Regions from separate parts of the Streptomyces sp. NBC_00523 genome, predicted to be linked through region 2. Evidence: riboswitches for the same ligand, from Rfam matches in the RefSeq annotation. Region 2 holds a riboswitch; each other region holds the start of a gene.
The links. Region 2 has a riboswitch for cyclic di-AMP ahead of OHS17_RS13115 (LysM peptidoglycan-binding domain-containing protein). Riboswitches for the same ligand answer to the same signal wherever they lie in the genome.

Region 1 (9,831 bases), 960 kb from region 2:
CGTGCGGGCCGCGTCCCTGGAGCGCGCGCGCCGGATGCGTCAGCAGCCCCGCTTCCCCGGCGGTCCCGCGGCCGACCCGGCCGGCTCGCACCACGAGCGCCGCATCCGCAGCTTCCAGCCGCGCCGCAGCCGGGTCACGCCCGGCCAGCAGAACGCCCTGGAGCGGCTCTGGCCCAAGTGGGGCCTGGACATCGACGGGCTGAGCGTCCTGGACCTGCCCGCCCTGTTCGACGGCCTCCCGGTGGTCCTGGAGATCGGCTTCGGCATGGGTGAGGCCACCGCGCAGATGGCGGCCGACGACCCGGGCACCGGCATCCTCGCCGTCGACGTGCACACGCCCGGCCAGGGCAACCTGCTCGGCCTCGCCGACCGGAACGGCTCGGCCAACGTCCGGGTCGCCAACGGCGACGCGATCATCCTGCTGCGCGAGATGCTGGAACCGGATTCGCTGGACGGGCTGCGGGTCTACTTCCCCGACCCGTGGCCCAAGTCCCGCCACCACAAGCGCCGGCTGATCCAGCCGGAGTTCCTGGACCTGGTGGCGGGCCCGCTGAAGTCCGGGGCGATCGTGCACTGCGCGACCGACTGGGAGCCGTACGCCGAGCAGATGCTCGACGTGCTGACCGCGCACCCCCTCTTCGAGAACACGGTGGCCGACGGCGGTTACGCCCCGCGCCCCGCGTTCCGCCCGCGGACCCGGTTCGAGGGCCAGGGCCTGGGGAAGGGCCACGTCGTGCACGACCTGCTCTTCGCGCGCGTCTAGGGCCTTTCCTTTGGGTCAAGCCCTGGCCCGACGGGCACCATGGCCGTTGTCCGACCCGCTCGTTAGGGTCGAGGGGTGTCCGACGGGTCTGTTCAGCGACAACGGTGGGATCAGCCGGCCGTCCCGGTGCTCCAGGAGCAGCGGGTCGGCGAGATCCTGGCCGCCGTGCCGGCGCGGGGCCAGTGGCGTTACCGGCCGCGCCGCGTCGGCCTGCTCTGGCGGAACCGTACGTTCCGAGTCATCGCCGTCTTCACGCTGCTGGCGCTCTGCGGGGTGGTGATCCTCGCCCTGGTCCGCGACCAGACCGGCACCGAGGGCTTCCTCGTCGGCCTGAGTCTGGCCGTCCTGCCGGTCCCGGTGCTGATGACGGCCTTCCGCTGGCTGGACCGGGTGGAGCCGTCGCCGTGGCGGAATCTGCTGTTCGCCTTCGCGTGGGGCGCGTGCGCGGCGGCCCTGGTCGCCATTCTCGCCAACTCGTTCGCGACCCGGTGGATAGCCGACAGCGATCCGGGGAACGCCGACACCCTCGGTGCCACGGTCATCGCACCGGTGGTCGAGGAGAGCGCCAAGGCCGCCGCCGTGCTGCTGCTCTTCCTCTTCCGCCGGAGGGACTTCACCGGGATCGTGGACGGCGTCGTCGTCGCCGGGTTCACCGCGACGGGGTTCGCCTTCACCGAGAACATCCTCTACCTGGGCAACGCCTTCGGCGAGGACCAGCAACTGGACTCCGGCTTCGCGTCAGTGACCGTGGTGACGTTCCTGGTCCGTGCCGTGATGACCCCCTTCGCCCACCCGCTCTTCACCGTCCTGACCGGCATCGGTCTCGGGATCGCCGCGAGCAGCGCCGCCGGCCGCCGGGTGCGGCGCATCGCCGTACCGCTGCTCGGCCTGGTCCTCGCGATGGGCATGCACGCCCTGTGGAACGGCTCGGCGACCTTCGGCCGGTACGGCTTCTACCTCGTGTACGGGGCGTTCATGGTCCCGGTGTTCGGCCTGGTGACCTGGCAGGTGATCCGAGCCCGCCGCAAGGAGCTGCGCTCCCTGGCCGTCGAGCTCCCCGCGTACGCCGAAGCCGGCTGGCTCACCCCCGACGAGCCCCGCGCCCTAGCCTCGATGCGGGCCCGCGCCCTGGCCAGGAACGCGGCGCGCAGGCGGTACGCGGTGAGCGCCTCCGGCCATCCGTACCACCCGGACTACGCGAGGGTCCGTGCCAAGGAGGCGAAGGAGCGCGGCAGGGCGGCGGCGCGGGCGGTCGCCGAGTACGAGGCGTTCGCGACGTCCCTGGCCTCCCTGCGCCGACAGGCCGGACTGGGCAGGGCCGACCCGGACTTCGCCGCGCGCGAGCTGGAGCTGCTGCACCACCTGTGGCAGCGCCGCGAGATCGCGGGCCCCGCCCTCGCGTACGCGGCCCGGGCCACGCACCGCCGGCCGCCCGGCTACACGGCCGCCTGGCCACCTCGCCGACCGTACGCGGGCGGGCCCGTGCCCTACGCGTACGGCAACCCGGCCCCGTACAACGGCAACCCGAATCCGTACGGCAACCCGGCCCCGTACAGCGCCCCGCCCACGTACCCGACGACGCAGCCCTACGGTCAACACCCCTACGGCCAACAGCCCCACGCCAACGGGCCGCAGGCCTGATCGCTACGCCGAGGCCGCCGTCAGCGTCGACAGCTCCTCGTCCGTCAGCTCAAGCCCGGCGACCGCCAGCAGGGCGGGCAGCTGGTCGACCGTGCGGGCGGAGGCGATCGGCGCGGCGACCGTCGGGCGGGACGCGAGCCAGGCCAGGGCCACCGTCGCGATCTCGGCGTCCCGGTCCCGCGCCACCGTGTCGAGCGCGGCGAGCACCCGCTGTCCGCGCTCCGACTCCAGGTGACCGGCCGCGCTCCCGGCGCGGGCGCTGTCCACAGCAGTCCCCGGGCGGTACTTGCCGGTGAGGAAGCCGGCGGCCAGCGCGTAGTACGGGACGGCCGCGAGCCCGGCGTCGGCGGCGGTGTCCTGGAGCTCGCCCTCGTAGGTGTCCCGGGACACGAGGTTGTAGTGCGGCTGGAGCGCCACATAGCGGGCCAGGCCCTCGCGTTCGGAGAACTCCAGCGAGGCGCGCAGCCGCGCGGCGCTGATGTTGGAGGCGGCGATCTCGCGGACCTTGCCCTCCTTCACCAGCTCGTCGAGGGCCGTGATGATCTCCTCGACCGGGACCGTCTCGTCATCGAAGTGTGTGTAGTACAGGTCGATGTGGTCCGTGCCGAGGCGGCGCAGCGACTCCTCGGCGGCCGACTTGATCGTGGGCGCCGAGAGGCCCTTGTAGCCGGGCAGCGCACCGACCTTGGTGGCCACCACGACGTCGGACCGGTTGCCGCGCGACGCGAGCCACTTGCCGATGACCGTCTCCGACTCGCCGCCCTCGTTGCCGGGCACCCAGTGCGAGTAGGCGTCGGCGGTGTCCACGAAGTTGCCGCCTGCCGCCGCGTACGCGTCGAGGACGGCGAAGGACTGGGTCTCGTCAGCGGTCCAGCCGAAGACGTTTCCACCGAGGCAGAGCGGGAAGACCTGGAGGCCCGACGGGCCGAGATTGCGCAGTGAAGTCATAGGTGGAACAACAGCTTCCGGGCTATCCGCTATTCCGTGCCATCTACATCCGGCAGGCTGCTCCCTGCGGAGGCTGCCGCTGTACGCGAACCGGCAGCCCTGACGTCGGGGGGGGGTGTGCGTCAGGGCTGCCGGGGTTCGGAAGGCCGCGTGCGGGGAAGGGCCGGGGTGCCGGAGGAGGAGTCCTCAGACCGTCAGGCCGCGGGCGCGCAGCCAGGCCATCGGGTCGATGCCGGTGCCGTCCGGGGTGTGGACCTCCAGGTGGAGGTGCGGGCCGGTCACGTTGCCGGTCGCGCCGACGCGGCCGATGGTGTCGCCGGTGGTGACCTTCTGGCCGACCGTGACGCCGATCGAGGACTGGTGGCAGAACCACAGCTCGGTGCCGTCCTCCAGCTCCAGCACCGTGCGGTAGCCGTAGGCGCCGGACCAGCCGGCCGACTTGATGGTGCCGGTGTGGATGGCCTTGATCGGGGTGCCGGTCGGGGCCGCGAAGTCGAGGCCCGTGTGGTAGCCGGAGGACCACATGGAGCCGGCCTCGCCGAACGTCGAGGTGATCGTGTACGAGGAGGTGGGGATGGCGTAGCTGGCGGCGAGCTTGGCCAGGCGCAGCGCCTCGGCCTTCTTCTTCGCCTCCTCCTCCGCCTTCTTCTTCTCAGCGGCGGCCTTGGCCTCGGCCTCGTCCTGCTGCTTCTTCGCCTCGGCGGCCGCCTTCTCGGCAGCGGCCTTCTCCTCGGCCGCCTTCGCCTCGGCGTCGGCGGCGCCCTGCTGCTGTTCGGCCTGCTGGAGGATGCGGGCGCGCAGCGCCTCACCGGCGTCCGTGGTGCCCTGCTCGGCCTCGGCGGTCGTGATGCCGGCGGTCGTCAGCGGGGCGGCGGCGGTGGCGGTCGCGGGGGTTTCGGCCTCGCTCTCACCGGAAAAGAACGCGCCCACGCCGGGAAGGGACTTGGCGTCGGGGAGATTGCCCGTGATGGAATCGGGAAGAGAGATGGAGACCGGCGGCTTGCTCTGCGCGGTGGCCATGCCTCCCGCACCGACGGCCGCGATGACACCGACGCCGAGGACGGTGGAGCTACGGGCCAGACCATTGCGCTGCTTGGCGACACGGTGCTTGCCGCGGACGGGGCGGACGGACTCCTCGGTGGGGTTCCATTCCTCCCAGGTCCGCTCGGAGTCGGCGTCGTCGGCGCGGAAGCCGCTGCCGTAACCGGCGCCGGTGGCAAAGCCATTGCCCCGGTCGGTCGCGTAGTCGCCGCCCTGTTCCGGGATGTAAGCGGTGCCGGGGCCGGACGCAAAGTCGGCGCCGTACTCGGGCACGAACCGGGAAGGTGATTCGGGGGCAGGCTTGTTGGACGCCACGCGGGCGCGCTCCTTTCCTTCCTTCTCGCCTACCGGGTTAGCTGACGGGTTCGGAGCAGGAAGGTCTCCTACGGGTTCCTCCGCCTCTTGTGAAGACGAAGATGCCCGATTCACCCCATGTAGGTGGTTCCCCGGTTCCCTTGCGGAATTCGGCGCACGCGCGCGGCGCCGTCCCTGACGACGGCTGGGACAACCGCGCTGCGTTATCGAACGTTAATAGACAGACGGGTCCGATTCCAAGCTGTTCCCACTGATCGTTCACGCGCCCGGCCTGGACTTTACGGGACACAACCGGGTGGAATCGGGCGAGTTGATCGACGCTCAGCCACTACGCGTTTTCTGACGTTGCGTCAAATGTTATGCGGAGCGACGCTCCTCAGTCACGCAGCGTGGTACCCCCCTTGATGATCTTCACCGTCCTGCGCCGGTCGGGCTGTCCCTTGGCCGGCCGGGCCACCGCGAGCAGCGCCATGTCGTCGGTCGACTCGCCCCCCGTATGCAGCCGTACGTCGTCGGTCAGCGCGGACAGCAGCTCCTCGGGACCCGGGAAGAGCCGCCCGCGCAGCCGTTCCGCCGGGTCGTAGAAGACACCCTCGGCGTCACGGGCCTCCGACAGGCCGTCCGTGTAGAACAGCAGCGTCCCGCCGGGCGGCAGCTCCCACTCGTCCGAGCGGTCCGGCCGCACCCCCAGGTCCATGCCCAGCGGCAGCGCGGGCTCCGTGGGCGTCAGCGCCTCCACCGCCCCGTCCCCGCGCAGCAGCAGCGGCTCGGGGTGGCCCCGGTTCACGATCCGCACGAACTGTCCGCCCGGCCGGATCTCTGCGAGCGCGGCGGTCACGAACTCCTCGAACTCATCGAAGCCGCCACCCCGCGTCGACTCACGCGCCAGCGCCCGCTCCAGCCGCTGCGCCACGCCCTCCAGCGACTTCTCGTGCTCCGCCGCCTCGCGGAACGCCCCGATCACCACCGCCACCGCGCCGACCGCCTCCAGCCCCTTCCCGCGTACGTCCCCCAGCACGAGCCGTACGCCGTACGGAGTGTCGGCGGCCGCGAAGAGGTCGCCCCCGACGAACTCGTCCGCCTGCGCCGCCTCGTACCGCGCGGCCACCTGGAGTCCGCCGATCCGCTCCGGCGGGACGGGGAGCACGGCTCGCATGGCCGTCTCGGCGATGATCCGGGCGGACGCCAGCTGCTCGCTGCCGCGCCGCACGACCCGGTTGATCACACACGCCTGGACGGCGACCGTGAGCACGGTGAGCATCTCGATGAACGAGACCACCTCGACCAGGTCGCCGGTGTAGAGCCGGATGCCCGCGACGGCGAGCACTGCGGCGATCCCGATCCGGATCGTGGTGCCCAGACCGAAGAAGGGCGCGGCGATCAGCGGGGCGGCCGCGAAGATCGGGACGGCCGTGAAGGAGGGCGGCGTGAAGAGGTCGAACACCACCCCGATGACGATCATCGTCACCGGCAGCACCCGGACGAACCGGCGGCTGCCCGCGCCGTCGGGCCCGCGCCACCGTCGCTCCCACTTCCTCACCTGCGGTCTCCTGCCCGGTGCGGCCACGGCCGGTACCGCGCACCTCCCCCAGCCTCGCGCCCGCCCGGCCACCGGGCGAGTCCTCGGCCGCCGAAGGGGCGACAACGCGTATGCGCCGACAACGCATCAGGCCCGGCACGCTGCATGCGTGCCGGGCCTGATCCTTCAGTAGCGGGGACAGGATTTGAACCTGCGACCTCTGGGTTATGAGCCCAGCGAGCTACCGAGCTGCTCCACCCCGCGTCGGTGAACCCAACTCTACGGCATCTTCGGAGCTCTCATGACCACCACCCGTCCCGCGCACCCCGTGCGCACCGGCGGCGCGGACCACGGCCGCCCTTGACCCGAACCCCAAAGTGCCGAAAACGAGAAGGTGTTGCGAGGAACATGTGTTCTGACGCAAGGTATCTGCTGCACCCCCCGGCTCGGTGGGCTGCCCGTGTGAGCAGGCCCCGACCGCGCATGCCGGCGCGCGCGGAGAGCTGCTCCCGGTCTCTGATCGCAGCCTGTCTGGAGGGCTCTCGACCATGGCCGCACCGCTCGCCGCCTCCGATAACACCCCCGCCCCCTCGGCCACCCCGCCGTCACCCGCACGCGCCGCCGCCAAGAGCGGCCTCATCGGCGGTGTGATGGGCGCGGCGATGAGCGCGGCGGTGAACTACCTGGCGATCGGCCTCCCGGGCAGCGCGTCCGTCAACGCGGTCAACCACGCGATATCGGGCCTGATCAGCGGATTCCTCGCCGGTTTCATCGGCATCATGGTCCACAGCAAGAAGACGGCGGCGGCGGCCGCGGCCACCGCCCCCTCCGAGCCGGAGAAGTAGCCACCGCCCTCCACAGCGCTCCCCCTCCAACGGGCGCACGGACCCATATGGCGATATGACTGATTTCAGACTCAGCCATTTCGAGGCTCCGGGAGTGGACGATGGACGACTATCCCCTGCTCAACCTGTTCTGGACGATGCTCTGGTTCTTCCTCTGGATCATGTGGCTCTTCCTCCTCTTCCGGGTCATCATGGACATCTTCCGCAGCGATGACCTGAGCGGCTGGGCGAAGGCCGGCTGGCTGATCCTGGCGCTGGTACTGCCCTATCTGGGCGTGCTGATCTACGTGATCGCCCGCGGCAAGTCCATGGGCAAGCGCGACGTCCAGGAAGCGAAGGAACGCGACGCCGCCTTCAAGGCGTACATCAGGGACGCGGCGGGTACGGAGGGCGGCAGCCACCACAAGAGCGGCGGCCACGTCGAGGACCTGTCGAAGCTCGCCGACCTCAAGGACAAGGGCGCGATCACCGAGGAGGAGTACCAGCGAGCGAAGTCGAAGCTCCTGGTCTGACGCCCGCCCCCGCACACGACGGAGCCCCGGGTCGCGCACGCGCTGACCCGGGGCCACGAGGTAGGCCGTGTGGGACTCGAACCCACAACCAACGGATTAAAAGTCCGCTGCTCTGACCAATTGAGCTAACGGCCCTCGGCACATCACCCCCGAGCATAGCCCGCCCCGGCCGCGCAGCCGATCGGGTATCGACCACGCGGCCCCGTCACCGGGTGGGGCGGGCTCAGGACTCAGGGCCGAGGGCTCAGAAGATGGCCTTGTACGTCTGCCAGCCGGTGGCGATCTGCGTACGGGCTCCGAAGGAGCCCTTGCCGTTGCCGTTGTTGCGGAACAGCTTGCCCGCCGAGTCGCGCACGACGAAGTCGTTCCGGCCGTCGCCGTTCAGGTCGCCGACGCCGATCAGCGCGTTGTACGAGCTGCCCCAGTCCGAGAACACCTTCACGCGCGGCGCGAAGCGGCCGTTGCCCAGGCCGTTGTAGCGCCACAGGCCGCCGTTGCGGTCGTGGCCGAGCAGGTCGGGGACGCCGTCGCCGGTGATGTCGCCGACGCCGGTGATCTGGGCGTACGTCCGCCAGTCGGTGTTGATCCGGGTCTTCGGGAGGAACTTCCCGGCGGCCGTGCCCGCGTAGAAGTAGATGTCCCCGGTGGACGTCTGACGGGCGACGAGGTCGGCCCGCCCGTCGCCGTTCAGGTCGCCGGGTGACGTCAGCACGTCGTACTGCTGCCAGCCGCCGCCGATCACGGTGTGCTTGCCGGCCGGCTTGTAGCCGGAGGTGCCGCAGTTGCCTTCGTACCGGCGCAGTTCACCGCCGGGCATCCGGACGAACAGGTCGGAGCAGCGGTCGCTGCCGGTGTCCGCGAAGGGCACGGCGAGGGTGCCGGCCGGCCAGCCGGTCCCGGACGCCTTGCCGCTGAAGACACCCGAGCCCTGCCCGAACTGGATGGTCAGGTCCCCGTGCGAGTTGAGCGTGACGAGGTCGCCGATGCCGGAGCGGCCCTGGTCGTGGAAGCCCGCCTTGCCGCCGCCGACCGAGATGGTCCCGTTGGCGGTGTACTTCCCCGAACCGTCCTCGGCCGTCGCCGTCAGGGTCCAGGTGTGCGTGCCGTTGCCCGTGTATCCGCCCGCGTCCGTCAGGCCGTCCCAGTTGACGTCCGCCTCGGTGCCGTCACCGCCCTTGAGGGTGCGCACCGTGCGGCCCGTCCAGTCCTTGACGGCGTACGTCCAGGAGACGGGCTTGTTGAACTGCCAGCTGCTGTTCCAGCTCTCCAGTCCGTCGACGCCCTTGATGTCCATGTACGCGTCGCCGAGATCGGAGGCGATCTTCGCGAGGGACTGCGCGGGCACCCCGCTGGGCACGACGTGCAGGGTCTGCGCGGCGTCGAGATACGCGATGTCGCCGCCGAACTTGTCCACCGCCCAGGTCAGCCGCCGCTGGTCGGCGGTCTTCCCCGCCGGGAGCGCCGCAATCACGCGCGGGGCGGCCGCCTTGCCCGTGTGGAAGTCGGTGAGCAGCAGCTCACCCGCGCTCCGGTCGTGCCGGACGAGGTAGCCGTCGCCGACGAGGGCGGGCCCGGACGGCACGGTGAACGACTTCTTCGCCGTACGGTCGTACACGCCCGCGGCACCGGTCGTCCCGCAGTTCCAGTAGAGCCAGCGGCCGACCGCGCGCACCTCCTTGATCACGCAGGGGGCGCCGGTGGCCGCCGTCTCCACGACCTTCTTCGTCCCCAGGTCGGTCGCGCTGAGCGCCCCGGTGGTGGTCGCCGCCCAGAGCGTCGTCCCCCAGACGGAGGCCGCGCTCGGGGTGCGGACGACGGGGTCGGCGGTCGAGGTGTAGCCCGGGTACATGCCCGCCTGCTGCTTGGCGGGGGAACCGCCGTTGACGACGTAGGCGCGCCCCGTCGTGTCCACGATCCGCGCGGTACCGGCCGGGTAGTGGGTCCCGGTCCCGTGGTACGAGTTTCCGGGCGCCCGGAACTGCACGCTCTCGGTGCCGGCGTCGTCGCCGTCGACGAACACCACGCCGACGTCCCCGTGGCCCGAGGCCATGAGGTCGACGCACGCGCCGTTGTCGCAGGGCACCGTCCTGAGGTGCGCGTCGTTGGCGTACGTCCCGGCGAAGGCGAGGCTCTGACGCTCCCCCACGGTCGTGGCGTCGGCGGACACCCGGCGGTCGAACACCATGCGGTCGCCGGAAGCGCTCCGCTCCGCCGTCACCAGCCGCCCGCCCGCGAAGTCGAGGCCGT
Region 2 (9,831 bases):
TGCGCGGGCGGCTGAAAGTGACACTCTGTCAACCCTGTGACTTTCGCGTGATCTCTACTGCATCGACTTGTGACTCACGTTCGAGTTTCGCTAGGTTCACCGTTCGACTCACCAGTCGCTTGTCAGTCACACGGAAGGCATCTCCCATGGGCTCCGCGAACGGCAGACACCGCCGCCCTCGTCAGGCACCCGCCATCGTGGTCGCCGCAGGCGTCACCGGCTCGGCCATCGCCATCCCGCTGCTCGGCGCGGCAAGCGCACACGCCGCGGACACCGCGACCTGGGACCGGGTGGCCGACTGCGAGAGCGGCGGCATGTGGAGCGCCGACCTCGGCAACGGCTCCTACGGCGGTCTCCAGTTCACGCCGGAGCTGTGGAAGGCGTACGGCGGTGAGTCGTACGCCGAGCGCGCCGACCTCGCCAGCCGCTCGCAGCAGATTGCGGTGGCCGAGCGGGTCCTGGCCGCCAAGGGCCCCAAGGCGTGGCCGAGCTGCGCGGTGATCTCCGGGCTCACCAAGGCCGCGGGCAAGGCGGACGTGGACCCGGGCGACAAGGGCGAGGAGGACCCCGCCCGGGGCGCCGACTCGGGCCTCGACGCCGGTCTCGGCACCGACCCGGTGGACGACGCCTCCTCGGGCTCGTCGGCCACCGCCTCGGACGAGGCGTCCGACGCGGCCACCACGGGCAAGGAGGCCGGCAAGAGCTCCGGCAAGCACGCGGGCAGGAGCGCCGAGGAGAAGGCGGACGCCTCCGCCTCCCCGTCGGGCGACGCTTCGGCCGACCCGTCCGCCGACCCCTCCGGCACCCCGTCCGCCTCGGACGACCCGTCCACCACGCCCTCGGGCGACCCCTCCGCGGACCCCTCGGCCGGCGCGACGGACGACGCGCGGGCGAAGGGCGGCAAGCACCGGGGCGCCCCGGCCGCCGACGACGCCACCGGGACGGCCGACGGGCGCGACACGGGCCGCCACGCCTCGCGGGGCGACGGCGACGCGCGCGACAGTGCCACGGGGCCGGCTGGCGGCACGTACACCGTGCGGCCGGGCGACAACCTCTGGGCGATCGCCGACGCGCAGGACCTGCCCGGCGGCTGGCCCGAGCTGTACGAGGCGAACAGGGCCGAGGTGGGCTCCGACCCGGACCTCATCCTGCCCGGCCAGAACCTCGATCTGGGCCTGGGTGACCTGGCCCCGGACCAGGTCGCCGAGAGCGCCGGATGAGCCGTTAGAGCCCCCTGCGCTTTGGGTGGTTTAAGAGGCCCATGTCCCACTTTTGACCGAGTGAGACATGGGTCTCTTTGCGTGAACTCACGCCCCTTGTCCGGGAGGTCCCGCCGCATCCGTTCCGACCTGCACAAATGAGGGTTCATCGGATGCTCTTACGGGATGATTATCCGGTATGTCCTTCTTTGAATATGACCGGTGGGTGTGATTACGGTCAGAACCGCTCGCACCGCGGGCCCCGTCGACCGTCACGCCGAATCCTGCCGTCGGTCGGAGGGAACAGACGCGAAAGCGCCGTAGGCAGGAGCGGGGGACCCAGGTAGGCGCTGGGCCCGGTCGTCGGGAGACGGGCGGGGCCGGCTAGGGGTGAAGTCGCGCCAGGAGCGCGGCCGGGCAACTCACTTGGCCCGAACCCGACAGCTCACCTCGCAGGCGTCGGTGAGGAGAAGACTCGATGCTGCTCAACCGCAAGGGCAACAAGCACCGCCGCCCCTCCAAGGCCGTCCGTGTCGCGACGCTCGCCGGTGTCGCCGGTGCCGCCGTCGCCGTGCCGCTGATGGGCGCGACCAACGCCTCCGCCGCCTCCGTCGCCACGTGGGACGCCGTCGCCCAGTGCGAGTCCGGCGGCAACTGGTCGATCAACACCGGCAACGGCTACTACGGCGGCCTGCAGTTCTCCCAGTCCAGCTGGGCCGCCGCCGGCGGTACGCAGTACGCGCCCCGCGCCGACCTGGCCACCAAGGCCCAGCAGATCGCCACCGCCGAGAAGCTCCTCGACCTGCAGGGCCCGGGCGCCTGGTCCTGCGCCGGTGCCGGCAACCTGACCAACGACGGTGTCGACCCGGGCGTCGACACCGGCTCCGGTGCCGCGAAGCAGGAGGCCCCCAAGCAGGAGGCCGCCCCGAAGAAGGCCGAGCGCACGGAGGCCCCGGCCACCAACCGCTCCGACCGCTCGGACGCCCCGAAGGCCGCGAAGAAGACGGTCACCACCCCCACCGGCAAGAAGGTCGCCAAGGGTGACGGCGAGTACAAGGTCGTCTCCGGTGACACGCTGAGCAAGATCGCCGCCGAGCACCACGTCAAGGGCGGCTGGGAGCGGCTGTTCAAGCTGAACAAGGACATCGTCCAGGACGCCGACCTGATCTACCCGGGTCAGCAGCTCCACCTGACGAAGTAACGAAGCAACCGCGATCCCTCCTCGCTGATCGCTCAGGCCGCCCCGGCCCGGCACGCACTCTCCCCCCGTGTGTTGCCGGGCCGGGGCACGCCGCATTGAGGCCGCCGGGCACCCGTGAGCGTTCAACTGTTGTAGTTACCAGTCAGTAGTTATCCGGCCTTTCGCTCCGGTATGCCCGCCCTTGGGTCCTTTTTCGTCCCAGGGGACGGGCGGTCGGCCGACGCCGACGGCCGGGCCGGTTAGGCTCTTGTCGCAAGGCCAAAGTGACCCTGCACAATCAGCGTCATATCCCAGAAGGAGATGCCTCGTGCCGTCCATCGACGTCGTCGTAGCCCGGGAAATCCTCGACTCCCGGGGCAACCCCACGGTCGAGGTCGAGGTCGGCCTCGACGACGGCAGCACCGGTCGTGCTGCTGTTCCGTCCGGCGCCTCCACCGGCGCGTTCGAGGCCATTGAGCTTCGCGACGGCGACCCCAACCGCTACCAGGGCAAGGGCGTCGAGAAGGCCGTCCTCGCCGTGATCGAGCAGATCGGCCCGGAGCTCGTCGGCTACGACGCCACCGAGCAGCGCCTCATCGACCAGGCGATGTTCGACCTGGACGCCACGGAGAACAAGGGCTCGCTCGGCGCCAACGCCATCCTCGGCGTCTCCCTCGCCGTCGCCCACGCCGCCTCCGAGGCCAGCGACCTCCCGCTGTTCCGCTACCTCGGCGGCCCGAACGCGCACCTGCTGCCCGTTCCGATGATGAACATCCTGAACGGCGGCTCGCACGCCGACTCCAACGTGGACATCCAGGAGTTCATGATCGCGCCGATCGGCGCCGAGTCGTTCTCCGAGGCCCTGCGCTGGGGCGCCGAGGTCTACCACACGCTGAAGAAGGTCCTGAAGACCAAGGGCCTGTCCACCGGCCTCGGCGACGAGGGCGGCTTCGCGCCGAACCTGGAGTCCAACCGCGCCGCCCTCGACCTCATCATCGAGGCCATCAAGGAGGCCGGTTACGCCCCGGGCAAGGACATCGCGCTCGCGCTCGACGTCGCCGCGTCCGAGTTCTACAAGGACGGCTCGTACGAGTTCGAGGGCAAGTCCCGCTCGGCCGCCGAGATGACCGAGTACTACGAGGAGCTCGTCTCCGCGTACCCGCTGGTCTCCATCGAGGACCCGCTGTACGAGGACGACTGGGCGGGCTGGAAGGTCATCACCGACAAGCTGGGCGCCAAGGTCCAGATCGTCGGCGACGACCTCTTCGTCACCAACCCGGAGCGCCTGGCCCGCGGCATCGAGGAGGGCTCCGCCAACGCCCTGCTCGTCAAGGTCAACCAGATCGGTTCGCTGACCGAGACCCTGGACGCCGTCGAGCTGGCCCAGCGCAACGGCTTCAAGTGCATGATGTCGCACCGCTCCGGCGAGACCGAGGACGTCACCATCGCCGACCTCGCCGTCGCCGTGAACTGCGGTCAGATCAAGACCGGCGCCCCGGCCCGCTCGGACCGCGTCGCCAAGTACAACCAGCTGCTGCGCATCGAGGAGATCCTCGACGACGCCGCGGTGTACGCGGGCCGCTCGGCGTTCCCGCGCTTCAAGGGCTGACGCCCCTCGCGGGTACCCCCCGCCTCCGTCCGTCCCCGCGCCCGGTCACGTACCGTGTGCGGGGACGGACGTCGTAATGGGGAGGCGGGAACATGGCCGTGAAGGACAGGGACCGGTTCTCCACCGCGACCCGGCTGCGGCTGCTCGGTGAGCAGACCGCCGCCCGCGTCTACCGGTCCCAGAACCGGCGCCAGGCCCGCCGCTCCCGGCTCACCGGCCGGGCCGCCTTCCTGGCCCTGGTCGTCTGCTCCCTGGTCGTCGCCCTCGCGTATCCGATGCGTCAGTACGTGTCGCAGCGCGACGAGATCGCCGACCAGCGCAGGCTGGCCCGCGAGGCCGAGGCGCGCACCGAGGAGCTGCGGGACCAGAAGGCCCGGCTCCAGGACGACGCGTACATCAAGCGGCTGGCCCGCGAGCACCTGCACTACGTTCTTCCGGGGGAGACCGGCTACACCGTGGTCGACCCCGACGCGGTCAAGGAGCGCAACGGGAAGCCGGCCGAGACGGACCGGCCCTGGCACTCCAACCTGTGGGACGGCGTGGACAGCGCCGACCGCGGCTGACGGCCGTCCCCATCCCCGTACCTCTGCAGAACCCGCGGTTCGAGCAGTCCGATCAGCACCCTAGGCAGGCATGGAAACGCCCCCTCCCCAGACCGAGCCCACCGTCCCCACCGAGGCGGACATCGCCGCGTTCCAGCAGCAGCTGGGCCGCCCGCCGCGCGGGCTGCGCGCCATCGCGCACCGCTGTCCGTGCGGCAACCCGGACGTGGTCGAGACGCAGCCCCGGCTGGAGGACGGCACGCCGTTCCCGACGACGTTCTACCTGACGTGCCCCCGCGCCGCGTCCGCGATCGGCACGCTGGAGGCGAACGGGGTCATGAAGGAGATGACCGAGCGCCTGGGCAAGGACCCCGAGCTCGCGGCGGCCTACCGGGCGGCGCACGAGGACTACATCGCGCGGCGCGACGCCATCGAGGTCCTGGAGGGCTTCCCGAGCGCCGGTGGCATGCCGGACCGGGTGAAGTGCCTGCACGTGCTCGTCGGGCACTCGCTGGCGGCCGGTCCCGGCGTCAACCCGCTGGGCGACGAGGCGATCGCGATGCTGCCGGAGTGGTGGCGCAAGGGACCCTGCGTGTCGCCGTGCGGCGAGCAGGGTACGGACGAGGGCTGAGGGGGCGGCAGACATGACGCGCGTGGCCGCCATCGACTGCGGCACCAACTCGATCCGCCTGCTGGTCGCGGACGCCGACCCGGTCACCGGGGAGCTCGTCGAGCACGCCCGGCGCATGGAGATCGTCCGGCTGGGGCAGGGCGTCGACCGGACCGGCCGGCTCGCCCCCGAGGCGCTGGAGCGCACGTTCGCCGCCTGCCGCCAGTACGCGGCGGTGATCCAGGAGCACGGCGCCGACAAGGTGCGCTTCGTCGCCACCTCCGCCTCCCGGGACGCCGAGAACCGCGACGACTTCGTGCGCGGGGTGCGGGACATCCTGGGCGTCGAGCCGGAGGTGATCAGCGGGGACCAGGAGGCCGCGTTCTCGTTCACCGGGGCGACCAAGGAGCTGACCGGGCGCGACGACCTCGCGAAGCCGTACCTGGTCGTGGACATCGGCGGCGGTTCCACCGAGTTCGTCGTGGGCGACGACCGGGTGCGGGCCGCCCGGTCCGTGGACATCGGCTGCGTACGGCTGACCGAGCGTCACCTCGTGCGTGACGGCGTGGTCAGCGATCCGCCGTCGCCCGAGGGGGCCGAGGCGATCCGCGCCGACGTGGCCGCCGCCCTGGACCTGGCGGAGGAGACCGTGCCGCTCGCCTCGGCGGCCACGCTGGTGGGCCTCGCCGGGACGGTCACCACGGTGGCCGCGATGGCGCTGGGCCTGGAGGAGTACGACTCCGAGGCGATCCACCACTCCCGCGTCTCCCTGGAGCAGGTCCGGGAGATCACCGCGCGGCTGCTGTCCTCCACCCATGCGGAGCGCGCGGCGATCGGCGCGATGCACCCGGGCCGGGTCGACGTGATCCCGTCCGGTGCGCTGATCCTCCAGGCCGTGATGGAGCGGACCGGGGTGCGCGAGGTCGTGGTGAGCGAGCACGACATTCTGGATGGAATCGCCTTTTCGCTGGCGTGAGCCGGGCGCTCATGCGTCGTCCCGCCCGCACCGTTGAGAGGGCGGGACGTGCCTGGTGGGGCGGCTTTCGGGCCGCCTCGCCACCAACTTCGTGAACTTCTTCACAAGGAATTGCCCACCCCGGGCCCGTCTTCTGCTCCGGATGGGTAGCGCAGGAGGTGAGCGGGGTCACTCCGGGGCCGGACCGACAGGTTCCGGGAGTGTTACGCCCGGGTGGACCGGGAGGCCCCTTCGCCCGGGGCCGAGGGCCAAGGGCCAGCTCGCAGGCGGTGAACAACGTTCACCACTGTAACGGGGTTCCCGGTGCGGGTCATGACCTGGGTCACGTGGGCGGCGAACTATAGCAGAGGGTGGCCACAACCTTGTGAAGGGGCTCACGAGCATGCCCCCCGAGTGGGGTGGATACTCGATGGCATGAGCACCACGGAGCGTCCCAGGATCCTCGTAGTAGGCGGTGGGTACGTAGGTCTGTACGCAGCTCGGCGCATCCTCAAGAAGATGCGCTACGGCGAGGCGACCGTCACGGTCGTCGACCCCCGGTCGTACATGACCTATCAGCCCTTCCTCCCCGAAGCTGCCGCCGGCAGCATCTCCCCTCGGCATGTCGTCGTCCCGCTGCGGCGCGTCCTGCCCAAGGCCGAGGTGCTCACCGGTCGCGTCACCACGATCGACCAGGACCGCAAGGTCGCCACGGTCGCGCCGCTCGTCGGCGAGGCCTACGAGCTGCCCTTCGACTACCTGGTCATCGCGCTCGGCGCGGTCTCCCGCACCTTCCCGATCCCCGGCCTTGCCGAGCAGGGCATCGGTATGAAGGGCATCGAGGAGGCCATCGGCCTGCGCAACCACGTTCTGGAGCAGCTGGACAAGGCCGACTCCACGACGGACGAGGACGTCCGCCGCCGGGCCCTCACCTTCGTCTTCGTGGGCGGCGGGTTCGCCGGTGCGGAGACCATCGGCGAGGTCGAGGACATGGCCCGCGACGCGGCCAAGTACTACACCAACGTGAAGCGCGAGGACATGCGCTTCATCCTGGTCGACGCCGCCGACAAGATCCTCCCCGAGGTCGGTCCGAAGCTCGGGACCTGGGGCCGCGAGCACCTGGAGTCCCGTGGTGTCGAGGTCTTCCTCTCGACCTCCATGGACTCCTGCGTCGACGGCCACGTGGTGCTGAAGAACGGCCTGGAGGTCGACTCCAACACCATCGTGTGGACCGCCGGTGTGAAGCCGAACCCGGCCCTGGCCCGCTTCGGCCTGCCGCTCGGCCCCCGCGGCCACGTGGACACCACCGAGAAGCTCCAGGTGCAGGGCACCGACTACATCTGGGCCGCGGGCGACAACGCCCAGGTGCCGGACATGGTCGGCCGCAAGGCGGGCAACCCCAACGCCTGGTGCCCGCCGAACGCCCAGCACGCGCTGCGTCAGGCCCGGGTCCTCGGCGACAACGTGATCTCCGGGATGCGCGGCTTCCCGCAGGCCGACTACAGCCACGCCAACAAGGGCGCGGTCGCCGGTCTGGGCCTGCACAAGGGCGTCGCGATGATCGTCATGGGCAAGATGAAGATCAAGCTCAAGGGCCGTCTCGCCTGGTACATGCACCGTGGCTACCACGGTCTGGCGATGCCGACCTGGAACCGCAAGATCCGGATCTTCGCCGACTGGACCCTCGCGATGTTCCTCAAGCGCGAGGTCGTCTCCCTGGGTGCCATGGAGACGCCGCGCGAGGAGTTCTACGAGGCCGCCAAGCCGGCCCCCGCGCCGGCCGCCGCCAAGCCCGTGGGCGAGAAGGCCAAGGCCTCCTAGCTCCACCCGGCCGCAAGGCCGCAGTACGACGCCCGAAGGGGCCGTCCGCCATCCGTGGTGCGGACGGCCCCTTCGGCGTATCCGGGTACGAAAGGGCGGCGCGCGGCACGGGCCGCACCCCCGGCGGATGCGTGTGCCGTGCACGCATTTTGCCGTTCCCTTGCCCGGTAGCGGGATGGCCGGGCCGCCGCAGACTGTTGTGGGGGATGTACCACGCCAAGGCGCCCCGGGTGCCGGGGCGTGGTCCGGGACATGTGTGGGCATGTCTGGGCACGTCGGGAAACACCGTCACGGAGGTGTGCGCCATGGCAGACGCCGCATTGCGGCTGACCGCTCTCGCCCAGCAGTTGCTGGGCCAACCCCTACCGGTCCGCGTCCGGGCCTGGGACGGCAGCGAATCCGGACCGCCCGGAGCCCCCGTCCTCGTCATCAGGAACCGCCGGGCCCTGCGCCGGCTGCTGTGGAAGCCGGGCGAACTCGGTCTGGCCCGCGCCTGGGTGGCCGGCGAGCTGGACATCGAGGGCGACCTCTACGAAGCCCTGGACCTGATGGCCGGGCTCATCTGGGAGCGCACCTCCGACGCGCCGGGCGGCCTCCAGGCCCTGCGCGACCCGAAGTCGCGCGCCGCCGCCGCGGACCTGCTGAAGCTGTCCGGGCCCTGGCTGCCGCCCGCCCCGCCGCCCGAGGAAGTGCGCCGCCGCAGCGGTCCCCTGCACACCAGACGCCGCGACAAGGAGGCCATCAGCCACCACTACGACGTGGGCAACGACTTCTACGAACTGGTCCTCGGGCCGTCCATGGTCTACTCCTGCGCCTACTGGGAGGACGCCGGGACCCTGGAGGACGCCCAGCGCGACAAACTCGACCTCGTCTGCCGCAAACTGGCCCTCAAGGAGGGCGACCGCCTGCTGGACGTCGGCTGCGGCTGGGGCTCCATGGCCATCCACGCCGCCCGCGAGTACGGCGCCCACGTCACCGGCGTCACCCTCTCCACCGAGCAGGCCGCCTACGCCCGCAAGCGCATCGCCGACGAGGGCCTGACCGACCGCGTGGAGATCCGGGTCCAGGACTACCGGGACGTCCGCGACGGGCCCTACGACGCCATCTCGTCCATCGGCATGGCGGAGCACGTCGGCTCCGTCCGCTACCGGGAGTACGCCGACGACCTCTTCGCCCTCCTCAAGCCCGGCGGGCGCCTCCTCAACCACCAGATCGGGCGCCGCCCGGAGCGGGACGAGTCGGCGTACGAGATCGACGCGTTCATCGACGCCTACGTCTTCCCGGACGGGGAACTGGCCCCGGTCGGCCGGACCCTCGCCCTCCTGGAGGAGGCCGGCTTCGAGGCCCGCGACGTCGAGGCGCTGCGCGAGCACTACGCGCTGACGCTGCGCCAGTGGGTCGCCAACCTGGAGCGGGGCTGGGGGAGCGCCGTGAAGATGGTCTCGCCCGGCCGGGCGCGCGTCTGGCGGCTCTACATGGCCGCTTCCGCGCTGTCTTTCGAGCGCAACAAGATCGGCGTCAACCAGATCCTCGCGGTGCGCCCGGAGACGGACGGCGCCTCACGCATGCCGCTGCGCGCCCGCGTCTGGAAGGCCGACGCGACCGCCTGAGCGACGTACAGCAGGGACGTACGCACGGAAGGGGCCGGTGTCCGCGGACACCGGCCCCTTCCCTCGTACCGCTCCTGCTACTCGGTCTTGATGGCCGTCAGCATGTTGAGCCTCGCGGCGCTGCGGGCGGGCCACAGGGCTGCGAGCACACCGACCGCACCTGCCAGGAGCAGGAAGACCGCGATCCGGCTCCACGGGATGACCAGTACGTACTGCGGGATGCTCTCGGCGACGGTCTGCCCGATCGCCCAGCCGAGGAACAGCCCGAGCCCGATGCCGACGAGCGCGCCGAACAGCGAGATCAC
Region 3 (9,831 bases), 2.7 Mb from region 2:
CGACGACGATCGGCTCGTCGTTGGCCGTACGCGCCAGCAGGCCCGTCGAGGACAGCAGCACCCGGCACGGGTCGTCCGCCACCTCCAGCGGCACCGAAGCGACCTGCGAACCGGCCGACTCCAGCAGCACAGTGCGCCGGGCCGTGCCGAACTTCTTCGCGACCGCGGCCAGTTCCGAGGAGACCAGCTTGCGCAGCTCGGTGTCCGATTCCAGGATCGTCGTCAGCTCGGCGATCTCGGCGTCCAGGCGGTCGCGCTCGCTCTCCAGCTCGATCCGGTCGAAGCGGGTGAGCCGGCGCAGCGGCGTGTCCAGGATGTACTGCGTCTGGATCTCGCTCAGCGAGAAGCGCTCCATGAGCCGCTCCTTCGCCTGCGCCGAATTGTCGCTGGAGCGGATGAGCCGGATGACCTCGTCGATGTCGACCAGCGCGACGAGCAGACCCTCGACCAGGTGCAGCCGGTTGCGGCGCTTGGTCCGGCGGAACTCGCTGCGCCGGCGCACCACGTCGAAGCGGTGGTCGAGATAGACCTCCAGCAGCTCCTTCAGGCCCAGCGTGAGCGGCTGGCCGTCGACCAGTGCCACGTTGTTGATGCCGAAGGACTCCTCCATCGGCGTCAGCTTGTAGAGCTGCTCCAGCACCGCTTCCGGCACGAAGCCGTTCTTGATCTCGATGACCAGACGCAGGCCGTGCGAGCGGTCCGTGAGGTCCTTGACGTCCGCGATGCCCTGGAGCTTCTTCGCCGAGACCAGGTCCTTGATCTTGGAGATGACCTTCTCGGGGCCGACGGTGAAGGGCAGTTCGGTGACGACGAGGCCCTTGCGGCGCGGCGTGACGTTCTCCACGACGGCCGTGGCACGGATCTTGAACGTGCCGCGGCCGTTGGCGTAGGCGTCCTTGATGCCGCCGAGGCCCACGATCCGCCCGCCCGTCGGCAGGTCGGGACCGGGGACGTACCGCATCAGCGTCTCCAGGTCCGCGCCCGGATGCTTGATCAGATGCCGGGCCGCGGCGATGACCTCGCCCAGGTTGTGCGGCGGCATGTTGGTCGCCATGCCGACCGCGATCCCGGCCGCGCCGTTGACCAGGAGGTTGGGGTAGGCCGCCGGGAGGACGACCGGCTCCTGCTCCTGACCGTCGTAGTTCGACTGGAAGGCGACCGTCTCCTCGTCGATCGACTCCGTCATCAGGGAGGTCGCGTCGGCCATCCGGCACTCGGTGTACCGCATGGCGGCGGGCGGGTCGTCGTTGCCCAGGGAGCCGAAGTTCCCGTGCCCGTCTACCAGGGGGAGGCGCATGGAGAACGGCTGCGCCATGCGCACCAGCGCGTCGTAGATCGACGCGTCGCCGTGCGGGTGCAGCTTGCCCATGACCTCGCCGACGACCCGGGCGCACTTCACGAAGCCGCGGTCCGGGCGCAGGCCCATCTCGTTCATCTGGTACACGATGCGGCGGTGCACCGGCTTCATGCCGTCACGGGCGTCCGGGAGGGCGCGTGAGTAGATCACCGAGTACGCGTACTCGAGGAAGGAGCCCTGCATTTCGTCGACGACGTCGATGTCGAGGATCTTCTCCTCGAAGTCGACCGGCGGCGGGGTCTTCGTGCTGCGGCGGGCCATCGCTGCTGCGACTCCTTCACGGATTTCGAGCGGGCAACCTCAGGTTCCCTCAGGTTCTGACGCGGTCCATTGTGGACCGCCGCACTGACAACCCCGACCTCGACCCGTCCCAAACGCCCCGCGCCGTCCGTCCCGAGGCGGCGGAAGACCAGCTTCCGGGGAATTTCGCTCGCAGCTTCGCCGCACGGGAACTTCGGCAGGTGCCGGTTCGCTTGCATACAGTGGCGGGTGTCTTGAAGCAATCTTTCGAAGCAGCCTCCCGCGGCGGCTTCTTCACATGGACATCCAGTAGCGCGATCGAAGGGACGTACATGCCCATGGGTCACACGGCCACAGCCCAGGCCGGCTCCGGCGGCTTGACAGCGACCGAGCACCGTCTGGCCAACGGCCTGCGCGTGGTGCTCTCCGAGGACCATCTGACCCCGGTCGCGGCGGTGTGCCTCTGGTACGACGTCGGCTCACGCCACGAGGTCAAGGGCCGTACGGGCCTGGCCCACCTCTTCGAGCACCTGATGTTCCAGGGCTCCGGCCAGGTCAAGGGGAACGGGCACTTCGAGCTGGTGCAGGGCGCCGGCGGCTCGCTCAACGGCACCACCAGTTTCGAGCGGACCAACTACTTCGAGACGATGCCCACGCACCAGCTGGAGCTGGCCCTGTGGCTCGAGGCCGACCGGATGGGCTCGCTGCTCGCCGCGCTCGACGAGGAGTCCATGGAGAACCAGCGCGACGTCGTCAAGAACGAGCGCCGCCAGCGCTACGACAACGTCCCGTACGGCACCGCGTTCGAGCGCCTGACCGCGCTGGCCTACCCCGAGGGCCACCCGTACCACCACACCCCGATCGGCTCCATGGCCGACCTGGACGCGGCGACCCTGGAGGACGCCCGCGCCTTCTTCCGTACGTACTACGCGCCGAACAACGCGGTGCTCTCGGTCGTCGGCGACATCGACCCCGAGCAGACCCTCGCCTGGATCGAGAAGTACTTCGGCTCCATCCCCTCGCACGACGGCAAGCAGCCGCCGCGCGACGGCTCGCTGCCCACGATCATGGGCGGCCAGCTGCGTGAGGAGGTACGCGAGGAGGTACCGGCGCGCGCCCTGATGGCCGCGTACCGGCTGCCCCACGACGGCACCCGCGAGTGCGACGCGGCGGACCTCGCCCTGACCGTGCTCGGCGGCGGCGAGTCGTCCCGGCTGCACAACCGCCTGGTCCGGCGCGACCGTACGGCCGTGGCCGCCGGGTTCGGACTGCTCCGGCTCGCCGGCGCGCCCTCCCTGGGCTGGCTGGACGTCAAGACGTCCGGCGGGGTGGAGGTGGCGGAGATCGAGGCCGCGGTCGACGAGGAGCTGGCCCGGTTCGCCGAGGAGGGCCCCACGGCCGAGGAGATGGAGCGCGCCCAGGCCCAGTTGGAGCGCGAATGGCTGGACCGCCTCGGTACGGTCGCGGGCCGCGCCGACGAACTGTGCCGTTACGCCGTGCTGTTCGGCGACCCGCAGCTCGCGCTCTCCGCCGTGAACCGGGTCCTCGACGTCACGGCCGAGGAGGTCAAGGCCGCCGCGCAGGCGCAGCTGCGGCCCGACAACCGGGCGGTCCTGGTCTACGAACCGGTCGAGCCCGCCGAGACGGCCGAAGAGGCCGACGCCGACACCGACGCGCACGAAGGGGCGGACCAGTGACCGACGCTGCCGCGACTGAAGTTTCGATGCAGTTCCACCCCCAGCCCGCCCCCGGCACGGCCCGGCCGTGGGCCTTCCCCGCGCCGGAGCGGGGCTCCCTGCCCAACGGCCTCACCGTGCTGCGCTGCCACCGCCCCGGCCAGCAGGTCGTCGCCGTCGAGATCTTCCTCGCCGCCCCCCTGGACGCCGAGCCCGAGGGTCTGGACGGCGTGGCCACGATCATGTCGCGCGCCCTGTCCGAGGGCACCGACAAGCAGAGCGCCGAGGAGTTCGCCGCCGAGCTGGAGCGGTGCGGCGCCACCTTCGACGCCCACGCCGACCACCCGGGCGTCCGGGTCTCCCTGGAGGTCCCGGCCTCCCGCCTGGCCAAGGCACTCGGCCTGGTCGCCGAGGCGCTGCGGGCGCCGGCCTTCGCCGACAGCGAGATCGAGCGGCTGGTGAGCAACCGGCTGGACGAGATCCCGCACGAGCAGGCCAACCCGGCCCGCCGCGCGGCCAAGCAGCTCTCCAAGGAGCTCTTCCCGGCCACGGCCCGCATGTCGCGCCCGCGCCTGGGCACCGAGGAGACCATCGAGCGGATCGACGCCGCGGCCGTGCGCGCCTTCTACGACGCGCACATCCGCCCGTCCACCGCGACCGCCGTGGTCGTCGGCGACCTCACCGGCATCGACCTGGACGCGCTGCTCGCCGAGACCCTCGGCGACTGGTCGGGGAACACCGCCGAGCCCCGCCCCGTCCCGCCGATCACGGCCGACGACACCGGCCGGGTGATCATCGTGGACCGCCCCGGCGCGGTGCAGACCCAGCTGTTGATCGGCCGCATCGGCGCCGACCGCCACGACAGCGTGTGGCCCGCCCAGGTGCTCGGCACCTACTGCCTGGGCGGCACGCTGACCTCCCGGCTCGACCGGGTGCTGCGCGAGGAGAAGGGCTACACCTACGGCGTGCGGGCCTTCGCCCAGGTGCTCCGCTCCGGCGCAGCCGACTCCGTCTCGGGTGCGACGGGCGCCTCGATGCTCGCCATCAGCGGTTCCGTGGACACCGAGTCCACCGGACCGGCGCTGGACGACCTGTGGAAGGTCCTGCGGACGCTGGCCGCCGAGGGCCTGACGGACGCCGAGCGCGAGACGGCCGTGCAGAACCTCGTGGGCGTCGCGCCCCTGAAGTTCGAGACGGCGGCCTCCGTCGCGAGCACCCTCGCCGACCAGGTCGAACAGCACCTCCCGGACGACTACCAGGCGACGCTGTACGCCCGTCTCGCCGAGACCGGCACCGTCGAGGCGACCGCGGCTGTGGTCAGCGCCTTCCCGGTGGACCGGCTGGTCACGGTCCTGGTCGGGGACGCCTCGCGCATCGAGGAGCCGGTCAGGGCACTCGGCATCGGAGAGGTGTCGGTCGTCACCGGCTGATCCGCAGCTCGGCCCGCTCGACGGGCAACGGGGAGGGTTCGGCGCGCGGTCGCGCCGAACCCTCCCCGCATGCGCGGCCCCTTTTGTCCCTTCCGTGCCTTTTGTGCATAAAGAGATTAGTTCGCCCTGTGGGATGGGCTACAAAACCCCGTGTCCGTTTGGTGGCCTGAAGTCCGTCCGCTTAGCGTCGGGTCCGCTGTCCGCCACTCGTACGCGCATCCGTGATGTACCGGGCAGCCATCGCCGAGTCCCCGTCAGGCGCGAGCCTGGGGAGCCGGGGACCCACCGTCCCTGGGGTGAATCGGATGCCCGCGCTCCGTCCGGAGCGAGGCGTCCGTAGGAGACCTTCCTGCTCCGAACCCGTCAGCTAACCCGGTAGGCGAGAAGGAAGGAAAGGACCAGCCACCCCATGGCGTTCACCCGTGCCACCGGGAAGCACCGTGCCCCGAGCCGCCTGACGCGCGTCGGCGCCAAGGCCGTCGGCGTCGCGACGCTCGCCGCCGGCGGTGTCATCGGCTCCCTGGCCTCCCCGGCCCTCGCCGCCGACACCGGGACGGCCCCCGCCGCCACCGAGACCGGCCTCTCCCAGCTCCTCGCCATCGAGAACACCCTCGCCGACCGCATCGACGCCCAGGCCACGGCGCAGCAGCACCAGGCCGAGGCCGCCGAGAAGAAGGCGGCGGCCAAGGCGAAGGAAGCGGCCAAGAAGAAGGCCGAGGCCGCGAAGAAGAAGGCCGCCGAGAAGGCCGCCAAGGCCAAGGAAGCGGCCAAGGCGAAGGCCAAGGCCGCCCGCGAGGCGTCCGCCCGCGCCGGCCGCTCCACCGCACGCACCGCGCTGGGCTCGTCCTACCAGCTGCCCGTCGCCGGCTCCTACGTGACCACCGGCTACAAGTCCAGCGGCTCGCTCTGGTCCTCCGGCAGCCACTCCGGCATCGACTTCCACGCCGCGTCCGGCAGCTCCGTCGTCGCCGTCGGCGCCGGCACGGTCGTGGAGGCCGGCTGGGGCGGGGCGTACGGCAACAACATCGTGCTCCGGATGGCGGACGGCACGTACACCCAGTACGGCCACCTCTCCTCGATCGGCGTCTCCGTGGGCCAGAGCGTGGCGGCCGGTCAGCAGATCGGGCTCTCCGGCTCGACCGGCAACTCCACCGGTCCGCACCTCCACTTCGAGGCCCGCACCACGCCCTCCTACGGCTCCGACATGGACCCGGTCGCCTATCTGCGCGCCCACGGCGTCAGCGTCTGACCGGTCACCGGCTCCACACCGAAGGCCCCGGCATCCCGCCGGGGCCTTCGCCGTTCCCACGCCTCCCCGCGCACCTTCCGCCACCCGGCCGCGACCAAAAGATATTCATGAATTCCCGCCCGGCATCGGAAATGCGAGCGCATTGCAATAGAGTCACGCCAGAGGTGTCGATCGGCCGCTGTTCGCGGGGATTGAGGCGGAGGTTCGGACATGCGTGTTCCGGCGCATTCGGTATGCACGGCAATCCGTGACGACATCGTCTCCGGTGTCTTCGAACGCGGCAGCCGGCTCACCGAGGAGGTGCTCGCACGGCGTTACGGGGTTTCCCGCGTCCCGGTACGGGAAGCGCTGCGCACCCTGGAGTCGGAGGGCTTCGTCGTGACCCGGAGACACGCCGGAGCCTGCGTCGCCGAGCCCACGGAGCAGGAGGCCGCCGACCTCCTGGAGGTCCGCATGCTGCTGGAACCGCTGAGCGCGGCCCGCGCGGCCCAGCGCCGGACGGACGCCCACCTCAAGGTGTTGCGCGGCCTGGTCAGGCTCGGCCAGGAGCGGGCCCGCCGGGGTGAGGGCGAGGATCTGCGCTCCCTGGCCGGCTGGTTCCACGAGACGCTGGCCCAGGCGTCCGGCAGCCCCGGCCTCATCGCCCTGCTCACCCAGCTCCGCCACAAGATCGCCTGGATGTACGCGGTCGAGCAGCCGGCCCGCCCGGCCGAAGCCTGGGCCGAGCACGGGGCCCTCGTGGACGCCGTGGCGCGCGGGGACGCGGAGCGGGCGCGGGCCCTGGCCGTGCAGCTCGCCGAACGCCACGGCGCCGCGCACCGGCTCCGCCGCGCCGCCCGCCCCGCCACCGTGCCCCGGGCCGGCCGTGTGAGGGCTTCGCAACGTGCCGTAAACACCGCGAGTGGCCGGAATTAACAAAGGGCGCGTACAAATAAAGAAAGGCGCGTGTAAAAAAAGCGGAAAAGGCGCGGCCCGCCCAACCGCCCGCTTATTCGGTCCGCGTCGTATGGCTGCGGCCCGCGCACGCAAAAGCCGCGGCGCCCCATGCAGGGGGCCGCGGCTTTCCCGTGAGAATTCCGGCGGTGTCGGCCGCTCGGGCTCAGACGGTCTCCGGAAGCTCCTCGAGACCCTCGGCGACCAGCTTCGCCAGGCGGTCCAGGGCGGCCTCGGCGTTGTCCGCGTCGGACGCGAGCACGATCTCCTCGCCGCCCTGGGCGCCGAGACCGAGCACCGCGAGCATGGAGGCCGCGTTCACCGGGTTGCCGTCCGCCTTGGCGATGGTGACGGGGACGCCGGAGGCCGTGGCGGCACGGACGAAGATGGAAGCGGGGCGGGCGTGCAGGCCCTCGGCCCAACCGACGTTTACGCGGCGCTCAGCCATGGTTCTGCCCTTCAAGAATCAACGGTTGTCTAGACCAGTGTCTCATGTGGTGCGCGATGCTCCGGGCAGACCCGCGGGCCCTCCCGCGCGCCGCGCCCGCGGTCGTCCGGAGACCTCAGAGTGCCCCGGCCCCGGCACCCCCGCGACCCGTGCGACAGCCGTAGGCTTTCCTCATGCAGCCCTCTCCGGAGCAGAGTCCGCATCACGCCTACCCCGATCACTGGGAGGCGGACGTGGTGCTCCGCGACGGCGGCACCGCGCGGATCAGGCCGATCACCACGGATGACGCCGAGCGCCTGGTCAGCTTCTACGAGCAGGTTTCCGACGAGTCGAAGTACTACCGCTTCTTCGCGCCCTACCCCCGGCTCTCCGCCAAGGACGTCCACCGCTTCACCCATCACGACTACGTCGACAGGGTGGGTCTGGCCGTCACGGTGGGCGGCGAGTTCATCGCCACCGTCCGCTACGACCGGATCGACGCGACCGGCCGCCCCGCCTCGGCCCCCGCCGACGAGGCCGAGGTCGCCTTCCTCGTCCAGGACGCCCACCAGGGCCGGGGCGTGGCCTCGACCCTGCTCGAACACATCGCGGCGGTCGCCCGCGAACGCGGCATCCGGCGCTTCGCCGCAGAGGTGCTGCCCGCCAACACCAAGATGATCAAGGTGTTCCGGGACGCCGGCTACACCCAGCAGCGCAGCTTCGAGGACGGCTCCGTCCACCTCACCCTCGACCTCGAACCCACCGCCGAATCCCTCGCCGTCCAGCGCGCCCGCGAACAGCGCGCCGAGGCCAAGTCCGTGCAGCGGCTGCTCGCCCCCGGATCCGTCGCCGTCATCGGCGTCGGCCGCACCCCCGGCGGCGTCGGCCGCACCGTCCTGCGCAACCTGCTCGGCGCGGGCTTCACCGGCCGCGTCCACGCGGTCAACAGCGCGCTCGACGCCGGGCAGGACACCATCGACGGGGTCCCCGCGCACCGCTCCCTGGGCGAGATCGGCGAGCCGGTCGACCTCGCGGTGGTCGCCGTACCCGCCGACCGCGTCCCGGAGGCCGTCGCGGACTGCGGGGAGCACGGCGTCCAGGGGCTGGTGGTCCTCTCCGCCGGTTACGCCGAGTGGGGCGCCGAGGGCCGCGAGCGCCAGCGGGAACTGGTGCGCCAGGCCCGTTCGTACGGCATGCGGATCATCGGGCCCAACGCGTTCGGCATCATCAACAACTCCGAGGCGGTCCGGCTCAACGCCTCGCTCGCCCCGGACCGGCCCGCCTCCGGGCGCATCGGCCTGTTCACCCAGTCCGGCGCCATCGGCATCGCCCTGCTCTCCGGGCTCTACCGGCGCGGCGCGGGCCTCTCCACCTTCATCTCGGCCGGCAACCGGGCCGACATCTCCGGCAACGACTTCCTTCAGTACTGGTACGAGGACCCGGACACCGATGTCGCCCTGCTCTACCTGGAGTCGCTGGGCAACCCGCGCAAGTTCACCCGCCTCGCCCGCCGTACCGCCGCCGTGAAGCCGGTGGTCGTGGTCAAGGGCGCCCGGCACAGCGGCTCCACCCCGCCCGGCCACGCCGTCCCCGTCAGCCGCATCCCCGACTCCACGGTCTCCGCGCTGATGCGGCAGGCGGGTGTCATCCGCGTCGACACGGTCACCGAGATGGTCGACGCCGGGCTGCTCCTCGCGGACCAGCCGCTTCCGGCGGGCGGACGCGTCGCGATCCTCGGCAACTCGGAGTCCCTGGGGCTGCTCACGTACGACGCGTGCCTGGCCGAGGGGCTTCGCCCGCGCCCGCCCATCGACCTCACCACGTCCGCCACTCCGCAGGACTTCCGGGACGCGCTGTCGGCGGCGCTGGCCGACGGGGCGTGCGACGCCGTGATCGTGACGGCGATCCCGTGGGTCGGCGAGAACGGCGAGGCGGAGTCGGGCGACGGCGAGGTCCTGGCCACCGCGCTGCACGCGGCGGCCGCCGCCGGTCCCGCCAAGCCGGTCGCCGTGGTCCACGTCGAGATCGGCGGCCTGGCGGAGGCGCTGTCGGCCGCCACCAGCACAGTGGCGCAGCCGCGCCCGGCCACCCAGCCGTTCACGGCGGCGCAGGGGACGCCGGCGGCCCCCGCCGCGCCGCCGAGCGCCCCGCCGCCCACTGCCCCACAGCCCGCCACCGCGGACGGCGCCCCCAACATCCCCTCGGACGCCCCACGCCGCGGCCGCATCCCCGCCTACCCCGCCGCCGAGCGCGCCGTGCGGGCGCTCGCCGAGGCCGTGCGGTACGCGCAGTGGCGGCGGCAGGCCGCGACGCCCGGCAAGGTGCCCGACTTCCTCGACGACACCATCGACCCTTCGGGCGCCGCCGCCCGCATCGACGCGCTCCTCGGCGAGGACCCCGACCCGCGCGGCCGGCCGCTCGGCCACGACGAGGCCCGCGAACTGCTCGCCTGCTACGGCATCGCCGTACGCCCCACGCTGCCCGCCCCCGGTCCGGAGGAGGCCGTGGCGGCCGCCGCC

Region 1: linked by a shared signal. The riboswitch ahead of OHS17_RS17575 (M23 family metallopeptidase) and the one ahead of OHS17_RS13115 (LysM peptidoglycan-binding domain-containing protein) in region 2 are both predicted to bind cyclic di-AMP.
Region 3: linked by a shared signal. The riboswitch ahead of OHS17_RS25585 (M23 family metallopeptidase) and the one ahead of OHS17_RS13115 (LysM peptidoglycan-binding domain-containing protein) in region 2 are both predicted to bind cyclic di-AMP.

What each region holds. Positions count from the first base shown of each region.
Region 1 is NZ_CP107836.1:3,884,330-3,894,160, reverse strand. It holds gene trmB (tRNA (guanosine(46)-N7)-methyltransferase TrmB) at 1-763, shown strand, start outside; gene OHS17_RS17585 (PrsW family intramembrane metalloprotease) at 839-2,404, shown strand; gene OHS17_RS17580 (aldo/keto reductase) at 2,408-3,352, opposite strand; gene OHS17_RS17575 (M23 family metallopeptidase) at 3,539-4,708, opposite strand; cyclic di-AMP (ydaO/yuaA leader) riboswitch at 4,720-4,873, opposite strand; gene OHS17_RS17570 (PP2C family protein-serine/threonine phosphatase) at 5,085-6,248, opposite strand; tRNA gene OHS17_RS17565 (tRNA-Met) at 6,418-6,491, opposite strand; gene OHS17_RS17560 (hypothetical protein) at 6,776-7,072, shown strand; gene OHS17_RS17555 (SHOCT domain-containing protein) at 7,174-7,584, shown strand; tRNA gene OHS17_RS17550 (tRNA-Lys) at 7,646-7,719, opposite strand; gene OHS17_RS17545 (FG-GAP-like repeat-containing protein) at 7,829-9,831, opposite strand, start outside.
Region 2 is NZ_CP107836.1:2,923,735-2,933,565, reverse strand. It holds gene OHS17_RS13120 (transglycosylase family protein) at 147-1,220, shown strand; cyclic di-AMP (ydaO/yuaA leader) riboswitch at 1,506-1,673, shown strand; gene OHS17_RS13115 (LysM peptidoglycan-binding domain-containing protein) at 1,678-2,400, shown strand; gene eno (phosphopyruvate hydratase) at 2,708-3,988, shown strand; gene OHS17_RS13105 (FtsB family cell division protein) at 4,081-4,551, shown strand; gene OHS17_RS13100 (DUF501 domain-containing protein) at 4,622-5,161, shown strand; gene OHS17_RS13095 (Ppx/GppA phosphatase family protein) at 5,175-6,116, shown strand; gene OHS17_RS13090 (NAD(P)/FAD-dependent oxidoreductase) at 6,531-7,916, shown strand; gene OHS17_RS13085 (cyclopropane-fatty-acyl-phospholipid synthase family protein) at 8,222-9,526, shown strand; gene OHS17_RS13080 (ABC transporter permease) at 9,604-9,831, opposite strand, start outside.
Region 3 is NZ_CP107836.1:5,621,168-5,630,998, forward strand. It holds gene OHS17_RS25570 (DNA gyrase/topoisomerase IV subunit A) at 1-1,618, opposite strand, end outside; gene OHS17_RS25575 (M16 family metallopeptidase) at 1,930-3,294, shown strand; gene OHS17_RS25580 (M16 family metallopeptidase) at 3,321-4,703, shown strand; cyclic di-AMP (ydaO/yuaA leader) riboswitch at 4,935-5,099, shown strand; gene OHS17_RS25585 (M23 family metallopeptidase) at 5,113-5,952, shown strand; gene OHS17_RS25590 (GntR family transcriptional regulator) at 6,163-6,867, shown strand; gene OHS17_RS25595 (HPr family phosphocarrier protein) at 7,052-7,333, opposite strand; gene OHS17_RS25600 (bifunctional acetate--CoA ligase family protein/GNAT family N-acetyltransferase) at 7,507-9,831, shown strand, end outside.